Regions from separate parts of the Oleiphilus sp. HI0066 genome, predicted to be linked through region 1. Evidence: predicted binding sites of a transcription regulator. Region 1 holds the regulator's gene; the other holds the start of a gene.
The links. Region 1 encodes PhoB, which activates phosphate uptake and scavenging genes when phosphate is short. Its sites were predicted from a motif close to TGTCATANNNNTGTCANA; they were not measured.

Region 2: a site for PhoB is predicted at 4,564-4,581, ahead of A3738_RS15990 (PhoX family phosphatase). Genes of this name have one in related genera too.

The regions. Positions count from the first base shown of each region.
Region 1 is NZ_LWFH01001489.1:4,647-12,032, forward strand. Features, by position in the region: gene A3738_RS23070 (GNAT family N-acetyltransferase) at 1-1,152, opposite strand, end outside; gene A3738_RS23075 (hypothetical protein) at 1,221-1,487, opposite strand; gene A3738_RS23080 (acyl-CoA thioesterase II) at 1,555-2,424, opposite strand; gene A3738_RS23085 (NAD(P)/FAD-dependent oxidoreductase) at 2,444-3,592, opposite strand; gene A3738_RS23090 (rubredoxin) at 3,592-3,756, opposite strand; gene A3738_RS32725 (chorismate lyase) at 3,904-4,449, shown strand; gene ubiA (4-hydroxybenzoate octaprenyltransferase) at 4,453-5,358, shown strand; gene phoB (phosphate regulon transcriptional regulator PhoB) at 5,469-6,164, shown strand; gene phoR (phosphate regulon sensor histidine kinase PhoR) at 6,217-7,386, shown strand, end outside.
Region 2 is NZ_LWFH01001189.1:1,064-8,449, reverse strand. Features, by position in the region: gene A3738_RS16035 (hypothetical protein) at 1-100, opposite strand, end outside; gene A3738_RS16030 (hypothetical protein) at 152-481, opposite strand; gene A3738_RS16025 (thermonuclease family protein) at 757-1,278, shown strand; gene A3738_RS16020 (hypothetical protein) at 1,456-1,740, shown strand; gene A3738_RS16015 (hypothetical protein) at 1,832-2,029, shown strand; gene A3738_RS29985 (hypothetical protein) at 2,371-2,760, shown strand; gene A3738_RS16005 (hypothetical protein) at 2,757-3,182, shown strand; gene ubiG (bifunctional 2-polyprenyl-6-hydroxyphenol methylase/3-demethylubiquinol 3-O-methyltransferase UbiG) at 3,435-4,175, shown strand; gene tatA (twin-arginine translocase TatA/TatE family subunit) at 4,179-4,412, opposite strand; gene A3738_RS15990 (PhoX family phosphatase) at 4,652-6,730, shown strand; partial or broken gene A3738_RS15985 (cadherin-like domain-containing protein) at 7,186-7,386, shown strand, end outside.

The DNA of each region.
Region 1 (7,386 bases):
GAGAGCAAAGACTTGTTCAAGAAGGCTTTGGTCTTCAAGTAATTCTTTTTTATTGATCCACTCAAAATGGCGTGCTTGAGGCTCTGTTGTATCGACTTCTGTTAAGTGTGCCTGTAAAACGAAGCTCTCATTGATGACTCGTTCTAGTGGGTCGCCGCTTGCCCAGCGTATAGGCTGATCTAGCGAGTAAAAGCTAGCTTGTTTATGTTCTGCCTTAAATATTGTATTAAGTTTTAAATCAAAGCCGCGACCACTGCCTTCATATCCGTGCAATGTACTCGCCATAACGATTCTCGCATAGTGCTCAATCAAGCTATGAAGGGTAGGGAGCGGAAAGCTGGCTGCTTCATCGATAATGAGTAAGTGCGTTTCGGGGAGAGTTTCTAACAGAACATCGCTCGGTATAACGCGCAGTTTATCGCGCAAAGATGCGTGATCGATGTTTTGTTCAAAATGCTGAATTAAAGTCGCAACGGAATTTGGATGATCAGCAACGAGTATGATGTTCTCGAGCTTAGCGTTATTGAGTAATTGCGCTGCTGCGATACCTAGTGTCGTCGATTTACCCCGTCCGCGGTCGGCTCGTAGAATCAGAGGACGATTGCGATGTCCTTTTACGACTCTTTCAATTTTTGCCAAGCAGGCCTGCTGTTCTTCGTTGAGTGTAATACCTTGTTTGTTTGATGATTGAACTTGGAAGGGATAAAACTGAGTTAGTGCTTCATCAAAGTTGTCACTATCTATAACAAGCATTGCTTCGCTTTCTATCAGTGTATTTAAAAATCGAGAGTGGGATGCTTGAAGCTGGTTATCCGTATCGTCGATTAATACGAAGAGCAGTCCGCCGCCTTCGAGAACACCACTACTTGCTGCGATCGCGTCAGGATGAATCTCTTTGCGTAAGTCCCAAATGAGTATTTGGCTTTGTTGTCCGAGTATTTCGCGATAATGCTTGGGTGCAATGCATCGATCATGCTCGCTACGGAGTAAAGATGCATCATGCCCCAACAAAATAGCGCTTTGCCCGTCTGGGAGTTTTTTAGCTAGGACTTGATAGCTTTCCTTCACCCAATCAGCAGTGCCTTTTATCGCTATGCAGGCTCGAAAATGTTGCTGCTGAAGTTGATGGATATGTTCTTGTATCTGATGCATCGCTGATAAAACTGACAGATATAAAAAACGGAGCGTGTTGCTCCGTTTTAAATGCGTCATCTTCTGAGTTAGTAGAGTGCCGCTTCGTCGTCTAAGACTTCATTAATAATGTCGAGGAAGATTTTATCCGCATCACTATGTTCTTCTGGAATGCGCACAATGGTATTTGCGCTGATTTCTTCAGCGATTAATTTTGCTGAGTCTGGTTGGCCTTTGTGTTGACGCGCGATTTCCATGCATTTTGTGGCGATTGTCGGATCAGAGAGAACCTTGCGGATAAAGGTTCGTAGTTCACTGATTACCTTGGCTTGACGGCTTTCTTCAGCACTGCTCATGGCCATACTCCTTTGATATTAAATACTACCTTTTATCATGGCCCTGAACTCGCCATAGCGCAAGCGATTAAGCTGGCTTTTGTGGTTTTTTCCGAATCAGTGCTTCTTGGCAAACTGATGCAACAAGTTCACCTTTTTGATTGAAAATGTTGCCACGATTGAATCCTCTGCCGTTTGAAGCGCTAGGACTGTCCATATCATAGAGAAGCCAATCATCAACACGGAATGGACGATGGAACCAAAGCGCGTGATCAATACTGGCAACTTGCATGCCCTTTTGCGCAAAGCTCACGCCGTGAGGAAGCATGCTTGTGCCTAGCAAACCGAAGTCCGATGCGTAAGTCAGAATACATTGATGCAGGTATAGATCATCTGGTAGCTCACCTACCGCTCGAAACCAATTTTGTTTATAGGGTGCACGTACATCAGGATTTGAATAATTCACCGGATTAACGGGGCGAATCTCAATAGGGCGGTCGCGTGTAAACTGATCTCTAAGCTTTTCTGGGATCAGATGTTTAAAGCGCCTGCGCATATCTAGTTCAGAAAGTAAGACATCAGGTTCTGTGCTGGCAGGCATATCAATCTGATGCTCAAAGCCAATTTCAGGAACTTGAAATGATGCATTAAGGGTAAAGATCTCTTTGTCATGTTGACGCGCAATTACGCGACGAGCAGAAAAACTGCCACCATCCCGGAGAGATTGCACTTCGTATTGAATAGGTAAGTTTGGATCTCCTGCGCGCAGAAAGTATCCATGCATAGAATGTGCGATGCGATCTTCAACAGATTGATAGGCTGCCATCATCGCTTGGCCGCAAACTTGGCCGCCAAAGACATTAGGAAAACCTAGATCTTCGCTTGCGCCTTGAAAATGAGAATCGTCGATTTGTTCCAGTTTTAAGACATCAATCAACTGTTGAAGAACGTCGCTCATAGATATGTACTTCTTACTATTATTCTGGGTGGATAGCTTGAACTTGCTTTGCTAAAACCTGCTTTTGTTTCGTCGCATCGCCGGTTAATGCGAAGCCAAGAAGCTCGCCTTGATCCGACTTAAACAACGCTGTGGTATTGAACCCGTCTGATTCGATATCCCAAGTGCCATTTTCATTTGATGCAGGAAGAACAACGACAGGGCAGGCAGGTGTTTTAACTGCCACCGGCATTACACCATAACTCACAAGCTTCGGTTCGTCATTGAGTGTGCTGGCAAGCGCTCGAGCACATGCCATCATCGGCAAAACATAGAGCATAACCATGCCATCGACTTCTGCACAATCGCCCAGTGTGTAGACGTTCTTAGCGGACGTTTCCAAACTACGATCGCACGTAATGCCTTTATTAGTCTCGATGCCGCTCTCAGAAGCCAGCTTAGTATTTGGTGCTAAACCAATCGCACTAATCGCTATATCGGCTGAGATTTTTTCACCGTTGTCGAGCTCCACTATTACGCCATCAACAGTTTCTTGGATATCAACAACGCTTCGCTCAAAGTAGAAGTTCGCGCCGGCATCACTCAAGCTTTTTGTAACACATTCTGATGCTTCTGGCGGCAGCATGGTATCTAAAACATGTTGGCTTAAGCCGATCAATGACACTTCATATTCGCCATTCAAAAGATCGTTCGCGTATTCACAACCGATCAAACCTGTTCCGACAATTGCGACATGCTTTTTGCCTTGGCTAGCTGTGCGGAATGCGCGGTAATCATCAAGATCATTGATCGAGAAAATGCGGTCACTCTCAGGTTTAACAAACTTCAGTTTGAATGGACTTGCGCCCGTCGCTAATACGAGCTTGCTGTATTCGATCGTCTCATTATCAACGAGGATTGTTTGTTTTTCAGTGTCGATATTTTGCACACTTGTTTGTGTGCGTATTGACATATTTAACTGTTCTGACATTTGCACAGCATTAGACATTACTAATGCTTCTGCGTCTTTATTTTTGGTGAATCCCGTTGACAGCATCGGTTTAGAATATGCGCTGCCATCGTCTTGGGTAATCATTAACAGAGGAGTTTCAGAATTAAGTTTTCGAAATTCGCGGGCTACTGCATAGCCCGCCATTCCAGAACCAATAATGATGATCGCTTGGCTCATTAAGCTTCTACCATTTCGAAGTCTTCTTTGCCGACACCGCAATCAGGACATTCCCAATCGTCTGGCACATCTTCCCATTTTGTACCTGGTGGGATGTTGTCGTCAGGCCAACCTTCAGCTTCATCGTAAATAAGGCCGCATACTACACAAAGCCATTTTTTCATGGTGTTCCTCTTTGTTTCTGTTGGAAGGAATTCAATGGTCGGCTAATGTATCGGATATCTCCGAGTCTCTCAATGGCTGATCAGATCCGTGGTTTATATAAGCGGCCTTCGTTATACTTTGCGCTGACCTAGTGAGTGCCCATAAAAATGTGCTCATTTCTTCTGCTATCAGCAAGGTGTAAATTGCAAACCGAACATTTTCATTGGCATTCCTACCGGCGTGTACCTTCTTCTTTTATTCCTCGGGTTTGGCAATCGTGGGTACTCGATGCTGGATCGTTAACAAAGCGATTGCAGCAAGCATCAAACGGAAGTTTTAAAGTCCGTGTAAAGGCGCAGCAATACGCGAAACCAACAATGAGTGAGAGAAGAGCTTTGAATCTGTCGATAGGGCGCTACGCTTTGATTCGCGAGGTTGATTTACTTTGCCACGACAAGGTTTGGGTTAGTGCTAGAAGTGTTATTCCATTGCATTCACTGGTTGGTAAAGAGCGGCAGTTAAAGTGCCTGGGCTCAAAACCTTTGGGAGCATTTTTATTTGCCTCGCGGTCAATGAAGCGCGAAGCTATTCAGCTAACAAGAACATCTGGGGGTAATCAGCCAACTTACGCTCGGCGCTCTGTGTTTCGCTTACACAACAAGCCCTTACTAGTGGCAGAAAAGTTTCATACCTCAGTTATTCATCACTCTTAAGCTATGTTGAATCTAAGATATAAATTTAAAGAAGTTCTGACCCAAGCTGGTCTACTCGAAGGTAAACCGGCAGCATTATGGCGCTTGGCGCGGTTTGATAAGCCCATTGGTACATTCTTAGTGTTATGGCCTGCTATGTGGGCTTTATGGATTGCGAGTGATGGTTTGCCTTCAGCGCTTCATTTGTTTGTATTTGTTTCTGGAGCGATCGCAATGCGCGCTGCAGGCTGTGTGATTAATGATATTGCAGATCGCAATATTGATGGCCACGTTGAGCGCACTAAAGCTAGGCCTCTAGCTGCTGGTGAGTTGAGTTTAAAAGATGCCATCATATTTTTCGTCGTCTTATGTTTTTCAGCCTTGCTATTGGTTCTTTGTTTAAACACTAGTGCGATTGTTTGGTCCTTTGGTGCATTGGCCCTCGCGTGTATTTATCCTTTCATGAAGCGTTACACCTTCTTGCCGCAAGTCTTTCTTGGTGCTGCGTTTGCGTGGTCCATTCCTATGGCATTTGCAGCAGTCATCGAAAAGGTGCCGGCTCTTGCTTGGATAATTTTTACAGCAACGCTGTTATGGACTGTCGCTTACGACACAATTTACGCGATGATGGATCGTGAGGATGATCTGAAAATTGGAGTGAAATCCACAGCGATTCTGTTCGGTAATGCAGACCGATCGATTATCGCGAGCCTTCAAGTGTTGTTTGTGCTTGCGATGTGCTTGCTGGGCGAGCAGTTAAATCTCGGAAGCTTCTATTTCTTGTCCATTGTCGTCGCGTCAGTGCTGTTGGTATACCAACAACATTTGATACGTTTACGTTATAAAGACGATTGTTTACGTGCATTTTTGAACAATAACTGGGTGGGTTTTGCCATTTTTGTTGGTATCGCACTTGATTATGCGACTTGATGAACGTTTAAGCGCTTTTCCTGTCATATACTTGTAACAAACCTCCTTTCTAATACCGCGACGAGTAGGTATTTGCTCAGATGTGATTGAGCATAATGAGAGTGTAAGACATGGCAGATAAGAAAATCCTTATTGTGGATGACGAGTCATCCATCCGCGAAATGATCGCAGTAGCTTTAGAGATGGCAGGGTATACCTGTTTTGAAGCGAGTAATGCCCGTGACGCTCACAGCATTGTGCTAGACGATCGCCCCGATATGATCTTATTAGACTGGATGTTGCCGGAAACGAGCGGTGTAGAGTTTGCCCGACGTTTGAAGCGTGACGAAAGCACTTCTGAAATTCCAATCATTATGATCACTGCGAAAGTCGAAGAAGACAATAAGATTCAAGGCTTGGAAGTCGGAGCGGATGATTACATTACTAAGCCTTTTTCTCCACGTGAGTTAGTGGCTAGGTTAAAAGCGGTGCTGCGTCGAGCTAATCCACAAGGGTTAGAGTCTGCGATTAATATTGATGGCTTAGAGCTCGATCCAGTCTGTCACCGTGTTAGCTCAGAAGGTGAAACGCTTTCGATGGGGCCAACAGAATATAAACTCCTGCAGTTTTTCATGACACACCAAGATCGCGTCTACACGCGAGCGCAGCTATTGGACCTCGTTTGGGGTGGTAATGTGTATGTGGAAGAACGCACTGTTGATGTACACATTCGTCGTTTGCGCAAAGCGATCGGCAAACGCCATGAAGCCTTAGTTCAAACTGTTCGAGGTACCGGTTATCGTTTTTCTACCAAAACGGCGCATTAATTGGCTAATATAGCCTTATCTATTTTGTGCGAGTTTAAAGGAAGCAAAGCGAATGCATAAACGCGCGTCTGCACATGTCCGCTATTTAGTGTGGGCATTTGTGCTAGCTGTTTTACTCGGCTTAATCACGGACCTTCTCCTTCCTAGTCTTCTGGTGTTCTTTGCGAGCTATAGCTTGTGGATGGTGCGACAAGCACTTCGTTTACATGCTTGGCTCTATCCAACTAAAAAGCCAAAAGAAGTGCCTGAAAGTTATGGTTTATGGGGAGACCTTTTTGAAGGTTTGTATTACACCCAATTGCAAAATAAAAAGGCACGTAAGCGCTTAAGCAAAATGATTAAGCGTGTTCGTAATTCGGCGAATGCTCTGAAAGATGCCGTTGTGATGACCAACGAAATGGGGCAAATGGATTGGTGGAATGAAGCCGCAACGCGATTATTTGGCTTTGATGATGATAAAGATCAGGCTCAACTTGTTACAAATTTAGTAAGAGATCCTGAATTTAAAGCCTATTTTGACGCAAAGAAATATGATGACGCTTTAGAAATCACATCCCCGACTGATCCCAATCTCATTATTCGTATTCACATTACTTTGTTCGGTAAACAGGAACGTTTGATCTTGGCGCAAGACGTCACGCGCCTACATCATTTAGAACAAATGCGACGTGACTTTGTCAGTAACGTCTCGCATGAGCTACGTACACCATTAACTGTGATTCGCGGTTATCTCGAAACGCTGATTGATAGTGAAGAGGCTCCTGAAAAATGGCATCGAGCCCTAATGTCGATGGAAGGACAAACGAATCGCTTGGAAGCGATCATTAATGACTTATTGGTGTTAGAGAAATTTGAAGCACAAGATCGCGTTCATGCTGAAAAAGAAGTATTGATTGTGCCATTGCTCGAGAGCGTACTTCATGATGCAGAGCTGTTCAGTGCGGATAATGAACATCAAATTTCGCTCGATATTGTTTCAAATGCCAATATTTTTGGTGTTGAGAATCAATTACGATCTGCGATTTCAAATATCGTGTTTAATGCCGTGAAATATACGCCAGCAAAAGGCTCTGTCGTCATCCGCTGGTGGCAAGATCATGGTGGTTGCCACTTGTCAGTGACGGATACGGGGTGTGGTTTTGACCCGATTCATATCCCACGTTTAACGGAGCGTTTCTATCGCGCCGACCCTAGCCGAAACTCTAATACTGGAGGCTCTGGT
Region 2 (7,386 bases), on a different contig from region 1:
TTCCTTCTTTTTGATAAGTATATTCCCAGGGAGGAAATAAGAGGGCTATAGCGAGAACAATAGCTGAAACTTTAATAATTTTATGATCTCTCTCATCCATGTGATTAACCTATTTATTGGCAGATTGATTTACCATGAAAAACCATGGCTGTTAATTACTACAAATTCCTCTATCAGCAACATCTTTAGACGAAGATGCGAGACAAGTATCAAAAAGAACCTCGCCATTCTTATCAGCCCACATCTCTCCGTCACCAGTGAAATGGAATCGAGTGCAATCGCGAAAGCGCGAATATTCGCTTTCATCCCTTTCTGCAGAAGATTCTCTCAGCTTCGCTATAAATTCCGCATTAGCGGCAGCTACACGCCTTCTCTGCTGCTGGAGCAAGCAAATCATCAATGCAACATTAGAAATGATGACGATCGCCGCCTGATACTCATCAACAAACTGAACAAGGCTGTTAGTTAAAATCATCGTCATTTGTTCAACTCCCGTGTTTACAAAGCGTTTACAGAAATCTCGTCACACAGCCCAGTTAAAACTACCGTTCATACAAGTGCTTTTGAAGGTTGGTTCGAACATGTACTACGGAGTCCTTGCTTTGTTCTTTTTGATGCGGTTTTGATAGCTATGATGCTAGCACTGAATGAAGGGTAATTCAGTAGAGAAATCGGTCAAAATTATTAGAAGTGATATGGGTTGAGTGGTAGTTTTGTCTATCAAAGGAAAAACAAATACACAGGGAGAGGCGTAGAGTGGTCAAACGAATAAAAGACATTTTAGCAGCAGTCATTTGCTCCTTGATGACATTAGGGTGTTCAGATGAGGGTATCAGAGGGACAGGCAACAAAATTTTCGGCGAAACGTTTACTCATTCTGGTGACAACTTTTATCTAACCAGAGTACTTGATGGTGATACTTTCTCAGTAACTTGGCTTCCTGGCGCTGAATATAAAGGACGAGACATGCCTGTTCGAATAAGAGGGATTGACACGCCCGAAATAAAAGGGAACTGCGCGTATGAAAAAAACGCAGCAAAAAATGCAAAGGAAGCACTAGAAAATTTACTAACCCCTTACGCTCGACTTAGCCCTAAAGGTATCATTCTTTACGATATTGATTATGACAAATACAGCAGACTTCTAGCTAAAGTAGAAGTTATCAACGAATCTAATGAGGAAATTGATATCGCATCGGAAATGCTAAAACAAGGCCATGCTCGACCATATAACGGAGGGAAGCGCCTAGGTTGGTGTCAAGACCTCGCTGAAGACTAAGACGCTTCCGTCTATCACTTACCAAAGGAGAAAACTATCGAAACTACGAGCCTACAGGATTGGCTAACCGTAATCGCAACTGGTCTAGCGGCCTACGCAGCTTTCTGTTCCTATTCGGTTTCTAAGTCCCAGTATAAGTTTCAAAAAAATCTCGCATTAAACCAAGTCAAGATTTCCATGCTTACTGAAACCATTTCGGAACTAAGAACGCTTAAAACTCTTATTTGCCAAGCCACCGGCGAGATTTCCGACAAGCGTTTTAACCTAATTGAACCGCTACTTTTCAAAATTAAGGAGGAGCTACAAAAATTCGACGGTGAAGGCATCATCAAATTAAGCAGCCTCAAGATTAAACATGTAAATTGCATCGGCGATATGATCGACCGCATTCCTAAAAAACATGACTATATTGACGAAGCTGTAGACGCGCTGGAACGAAGCAAAACCACTTTGTTGCTCTAATTTGCCTCTAAGTTCTTAAACTACTCGTTACAAAATATAATTGCTCTAAAGCTCTCCTCCACTCATACTATTGCTGACGATGGAGGTTCAGATGGAAGATAAACGCAAAGCTAATGCACTTAAGGTGCTGAGAAAAAACTACACTATTGTGGGCGATGGCGTTGCGCATCGAAAAATGGACGAAGCCTTTGAAGATAACTCTTCTCTTTTACGGTCAGTAAGAGACCTTATTTCCGCTCGCAATAAGAAAAAAGATTGCAACCAAGAGTCCTCGTATCACCAAGCTTAGGATAGAATCATATGACGGCTGATGGAATAGCCTTTGTCCTCATCGTTGCGTCTTGTGCCGGTTACGTTTTCATATCCACTACATTTAAATTCAAGTATCAGGCCGCTAGAAAGACAGGGCAACACCTTTATCTTATGTCTCTTTCTTGGGGCATATTCTTTTCAATCGTCGCATATTCTTTCGCGCGCCTTATCCAAAACCTGAGTTGCGCTGACTGCCACACTGGACTTTTGTTCGAGCAAAATCTATTTCAATCTCTTCTCCACTTTACAATTTGGCAGGCTCTTATAACTGGCTTGTTTATCGTAGGTCAAAACATCAGAACCGACAGAGCTAGCGCATTGTACGACGTGTTTCAGAAAGACGATCTTAGCAAAACCATCCTAACTTCGATGATCGAAGAAAAACCACTGCAAGTTACTCTAGATAATCGAAAAGCGTATGTAGGCTATGTGCTCGATACAGTTGAGCCAATGACTGAGTCTAGCTATTTAACTATCCTCCCTATGATGAGTGGCTATAGAGACTCGGAAACGTTGGAGCTAACACTCTCTAATGACTATTTTTCGTCAATTGAGGACTTTGAAACAGCAGGCAGAGAAAACCCTGATGACTTCGGTATCGTGTTACCCAGATCCAAAATTGTCTCGTGCCACATCTTTAATCAATTTCTACATAACAACATTACTGACGCCAGAAACAATTCTGAGCAAGGGACTATTCAAGAATGAATTTTAAAGGGAAATCAATTAAGCACTGGCTGTTTATTACGAGCTGGGCTCTCGTACTCTACTTCGAAACTCTTTACTCAACTGAGATGATTAAAGAAATTTTCAACGTTTATATTTCCCATGTTTGGGGCGTGCTAATAGTCACTGTCGGTCTGATATCGCCCATGCACTCAGGTGTCTGGGATGTTAAAGCTTCAGAGCTTAGCTGGAAGAATGCTTTGTTTCCTGTTGCGGTTGTTATTGCCGTAATATTATTGATCTTCGCCTATATATTACTAGGTTTATCCGCTAGCGGGCCATGGTGGTTAATCCTCGTCACTACTATATCGTTCATTGCGGCATGCCTTCTACTGATGACTGCAGAAATCGCAATGCTGTCTCGCAAAGCCTCACTACCTCAAAACGGCATTACTCGTAACTGATGTAAACTGGTGCCATATTTGGTGCCAGTTTAGTTATATATGGCCTTTATTTATTTATAAAACATGTGTTTGATAGCTCTTTTCAGTAGAGGCCCCCGCTACCAAATAAAAAGGGTCGACAATAGTCGGCCTTTTTTTCGCCTATAAAAACATTTATCTCCATCCCTGTCTTATCGGATTAAACCTAAGCTTTGGTGAACTTCGTTCCGTCTTTAGTCGTACTCTTAAGGCTTAGTTTGTTGGAGAACTCGGGTGACAAATCATTCTACGACCATCAATCAACGAGAAATCGCGCACTTCCATCAACTTGCAGAAACCTGGTGGGATGCAGAAGGTCCATTTTGGCCGCTTCATCGATTAAACAGGCTTCGGGTTGACTGGATTGTCGAGCAACTCTGCGCTCAATCCGAAATGGCAAACTCCCTGAAGCCTTTATCTGGTCTATCTGTTTTAGATGTTGGCTGTGGCGGCGGAATATTGAGCGAATCTTTGGCGCGTTTGGGCGCTAGGGTTACAGGCATCGATGTCGTAGAAAAGAATATTGCCATTGCGCAAACACATGCAGAACAACAGCAGCTTGATATTGAATATCGTCTTATTTCAGTTGAAGAGCTACGAAACGAAGGTGTTCAGTACGATGTTGTATTCAACATGGAGGTTGTTGAGCATGTTGCCAATCTTCCCTTGTTTATGGCGTCATGCCATGAACTTGTAAAAGAGGGTGGTGCCACTTTTGTTGCCACCATTAATCGTAATTGGCTAGCTTGGTTTGTGACGGTATTTGGCGCCGAATATGTATTGCGATGGCTTCCAAAAGGAACGCATCATTATTCTATGCTCAGAAAACCTTCTGAGATTGAGGCGTTCCTTAACGCTGACGCTTTCGAGGTAGTTCGCAAAGCTGGTGTGCGCGTTAATCCTGTCAATCGATCGATGTCGATCATTGAATCGCTGGCGATCAACTATATGATTTACGCAGAAAAGCAGCGATGAAACTTAGCTATTTTTCTGCGCTGAACTCTGTACAGGTGTAGCGTCGACCTTCGAATCAGCTTCTGAAATAGAATGTGTCAGGCTTGCTTCTGGTATCTGCTCGTTTTGATTCATTTCTTTTTTGAAATTCTTGACGGCACTGCCCAAATCGCCACCCATATTGCGAAGCTTTTTTGTTCCAAATAGTAAGGCTACGATTGCTAAAATAATCAGTAACTGTGTTGGACTAATCCCCATTTTTCTTACCTACTCGAGTGATTCCAAAGCGACACATCCTATTTTTTAAACATGACATTTTTACTTCAGCGAGATGTATTTTTTTCGACGCGAGTCCGTACTTTGTTGTGGATGAATGCCTGTATTGTTTGCCGCTAAAACGTCATATTTTTTTCAAATAATTGTCACATCACACGGCTAGTTTCTTCGGCGTGAGTTTTTCGCAAACAAGATAAATCCATAAAATTTAGGATGTGATAATGAGTAAAGCGACGTTTGATCCGCGCAAGTTTAACAAGAGTTCCAATGCGCCTTTTTCAGAGGTAATGGAAGCGAATTTTAACCGCAGAGCGGTTTTAAAAGGCGGTGTTGGGGGCATGGCTGCATTAGGCATGCTGTCTACATTTGGTTTGAGTGCTTGTAGCAGTAGCGATAGCCCTTCTGTCGGTGCTGATCAGAGTTCAGTGTCTTTGGGGTTTGAGTCTATTCCAGGTTCTCTCACTGATGCAGTGACCGTTGCTGCGGGTTATACCGCATCGGTACTAGCGCCTTGGGGCACGCCGCTTAACAATACTGCAAATGCTTGGCGTGATGACGGCACGAACACTGCTGAAGACCAAGCGAACTCAGTAGGTATGCACCACGATGGCATGCACTTCTTCCCATTAAACGACGAAGAGACAGATGGCTTGTTGTGTATCAACCACGAATATATCGACCAAAATGCACTTCACCCTGCTGGTGCAACACGTGACGCGATTACCGGTATGCGCACAGATGTTGAAGAAGTACGCAAAGAAATCAACGCACACGGTGTTTCTGTTATCCGTATTCGTTTAACTGGTGATACTTGGTCTGTTGTCGACAATGACTCATATAATCGTCGTTTTACGGGTGCGACAGAAATGCGCATCTCGGGGCCTGTTACTCAAGATCCTTCAGTGCTAGTGACGCCATATTCACAAGCGGGGGACCGTGTTCGTGGAACATTGAATAACTGTGGCAATGGCTATACTCCTTGGGGAACCTATCTCACATGTGAAGAAAACTGGCCTGGTTATTTTGTTAATACCGGTACGCGCAGCACAGCGGATGAACGTCTTGGTGTAGACGATGACGATACGCGCTACGGTTGGGATGATGTAAAAGGTGACGGCTCTGAAGTCGCCGATGAGTTCACGCGTTTTGACGCGACGCCATCTGGCTCAGGTCCAACAACGGATTACCGTAACGAGCCAAATGGCCACGGTTATATTGTTGAAATCGACCCATACGACAACACAAGCATGGCGGTTAAACGCACTGCACTAGGTCGCATTCGTCATGAAGGCTGTGTCTTCGGTAAGTTAACCGTTGGACAACCCGTTGTATTTTATACAGGTCATGATGGGCGCTTTGAATATATGTATAAGTTCGTATCCACCGCACTTTGGGATGCAGCAGATGCATCGCCAAGCGATCGTTTAGCCACAGGTGCGAAGTACATGGATGAGGGCACGCTGTATGTTATGCGCTTTAATGACGACAACACTGGTGAGTGGATCCCTCTAGTATTGAGCACGGCGTTATCAGACAACTATATTGCAGATAACAGCCTAACGGCTGGCTCAACCTTGGGCGATATGTTCTCTTCTCTTGGTGAATTGATTCTTAACACTCCAGGAGCGGCGGATGCCGTGGGCGCAACCCCAATGGACCGTCCAGAATGGTGTGCAGTCGATCCAATTACAGGTAGTGTTTATCTCACTCTCACTAACAATACGCGCCGTGATGCGACAACAGGGACAAACCCAGCTAATCCACGTTTAGACAATAAGTATGGCCATATTCTTCGTTGGGATGAGAGTGCAGAACCAACTGCATTTGAATGGGATATCTTTGTATTTGGCGCACCATCTTCGGGCGTTGATGCAGCGAGCTACAATAATTCTGGTCTGACTGAGATGAATCAGTTCGCAAGCCCTGACGGCCTGTTGTTTGATAACCGCGGCATTATGTGGATTCAAACCGATAATGGTGCAGACGAAGTTGAAAACTATACCAACGACCAAATGCTCGCTGTTATTCCATCTAAGTTACGTGTTGATGGTGAACAGCAGGTGATTTCGGCAGAGAATCAAGATGCATTACGTCGTTTCTTTGTTGGTCCGAATGGTTGTGAAGTGACAGGGCTTGCGATTGCGAGTGATAATTCAAGTTTCTTTGCGAATATTCAGCACCCAGGCAACTGGCCATATGCGGTTGATGCAACAACTGAAACTCCATCAGGTACGAGCATTCGCCCTCGCGCAGCGACAGTTGTATTCCGTAAAACAGACGGTGGTGCAATCGGTGTTTAGTCGGCAATAAGTTTGCCCCTTAAAGCAGCTCCTTCGGGAGCTGTTTTTCTATGCATATAAAATCCATTTTTGATTGCATTCATTTCGAAAAGATTTAATAGAATTAGCTTCTATATTTATCTCCTTCATCAGACGTTTACTGATGAACTTTTAACCTTGTTTTTAAAACCTTCCCAAACAACAAAACTAACGAGAAGTGTAACAAAAACACACAAATCTTGAGCAAATTAAATAATTTGAATTTGTCTAATAATTTCAATGCTTTATAGCGAATAGATTTTATCTTTTCTTGTTTCTACTGTGATATTCATCACGGTTATTTGCCGCCTCCTTGAGACCGCGCGTATCAATACTACTTTCATGAAAAGTTATTTGTAAAAAAACAAAGCTTTAGAGTTTGTCGTTGAATACAACTCGAAATCGAGTTGTGATCTGAATGTTTGGAGAAGAGCGCAATGTCTGATATCCCTAATGACGAAAACAACCCATTAAATGATGCAGTCGAGAACAGCGTAACCCCTGAGGCGAATAGTGAGAATGGGTCTTCGGGCAGTAATAATCAGCAATCAACAACCACTAATACTGCAGCAACTGGTGCTGATACCGTAAATAGTCAGATAACCGAAGCGGAACAAGATCTTAGTGGGTCGAACACT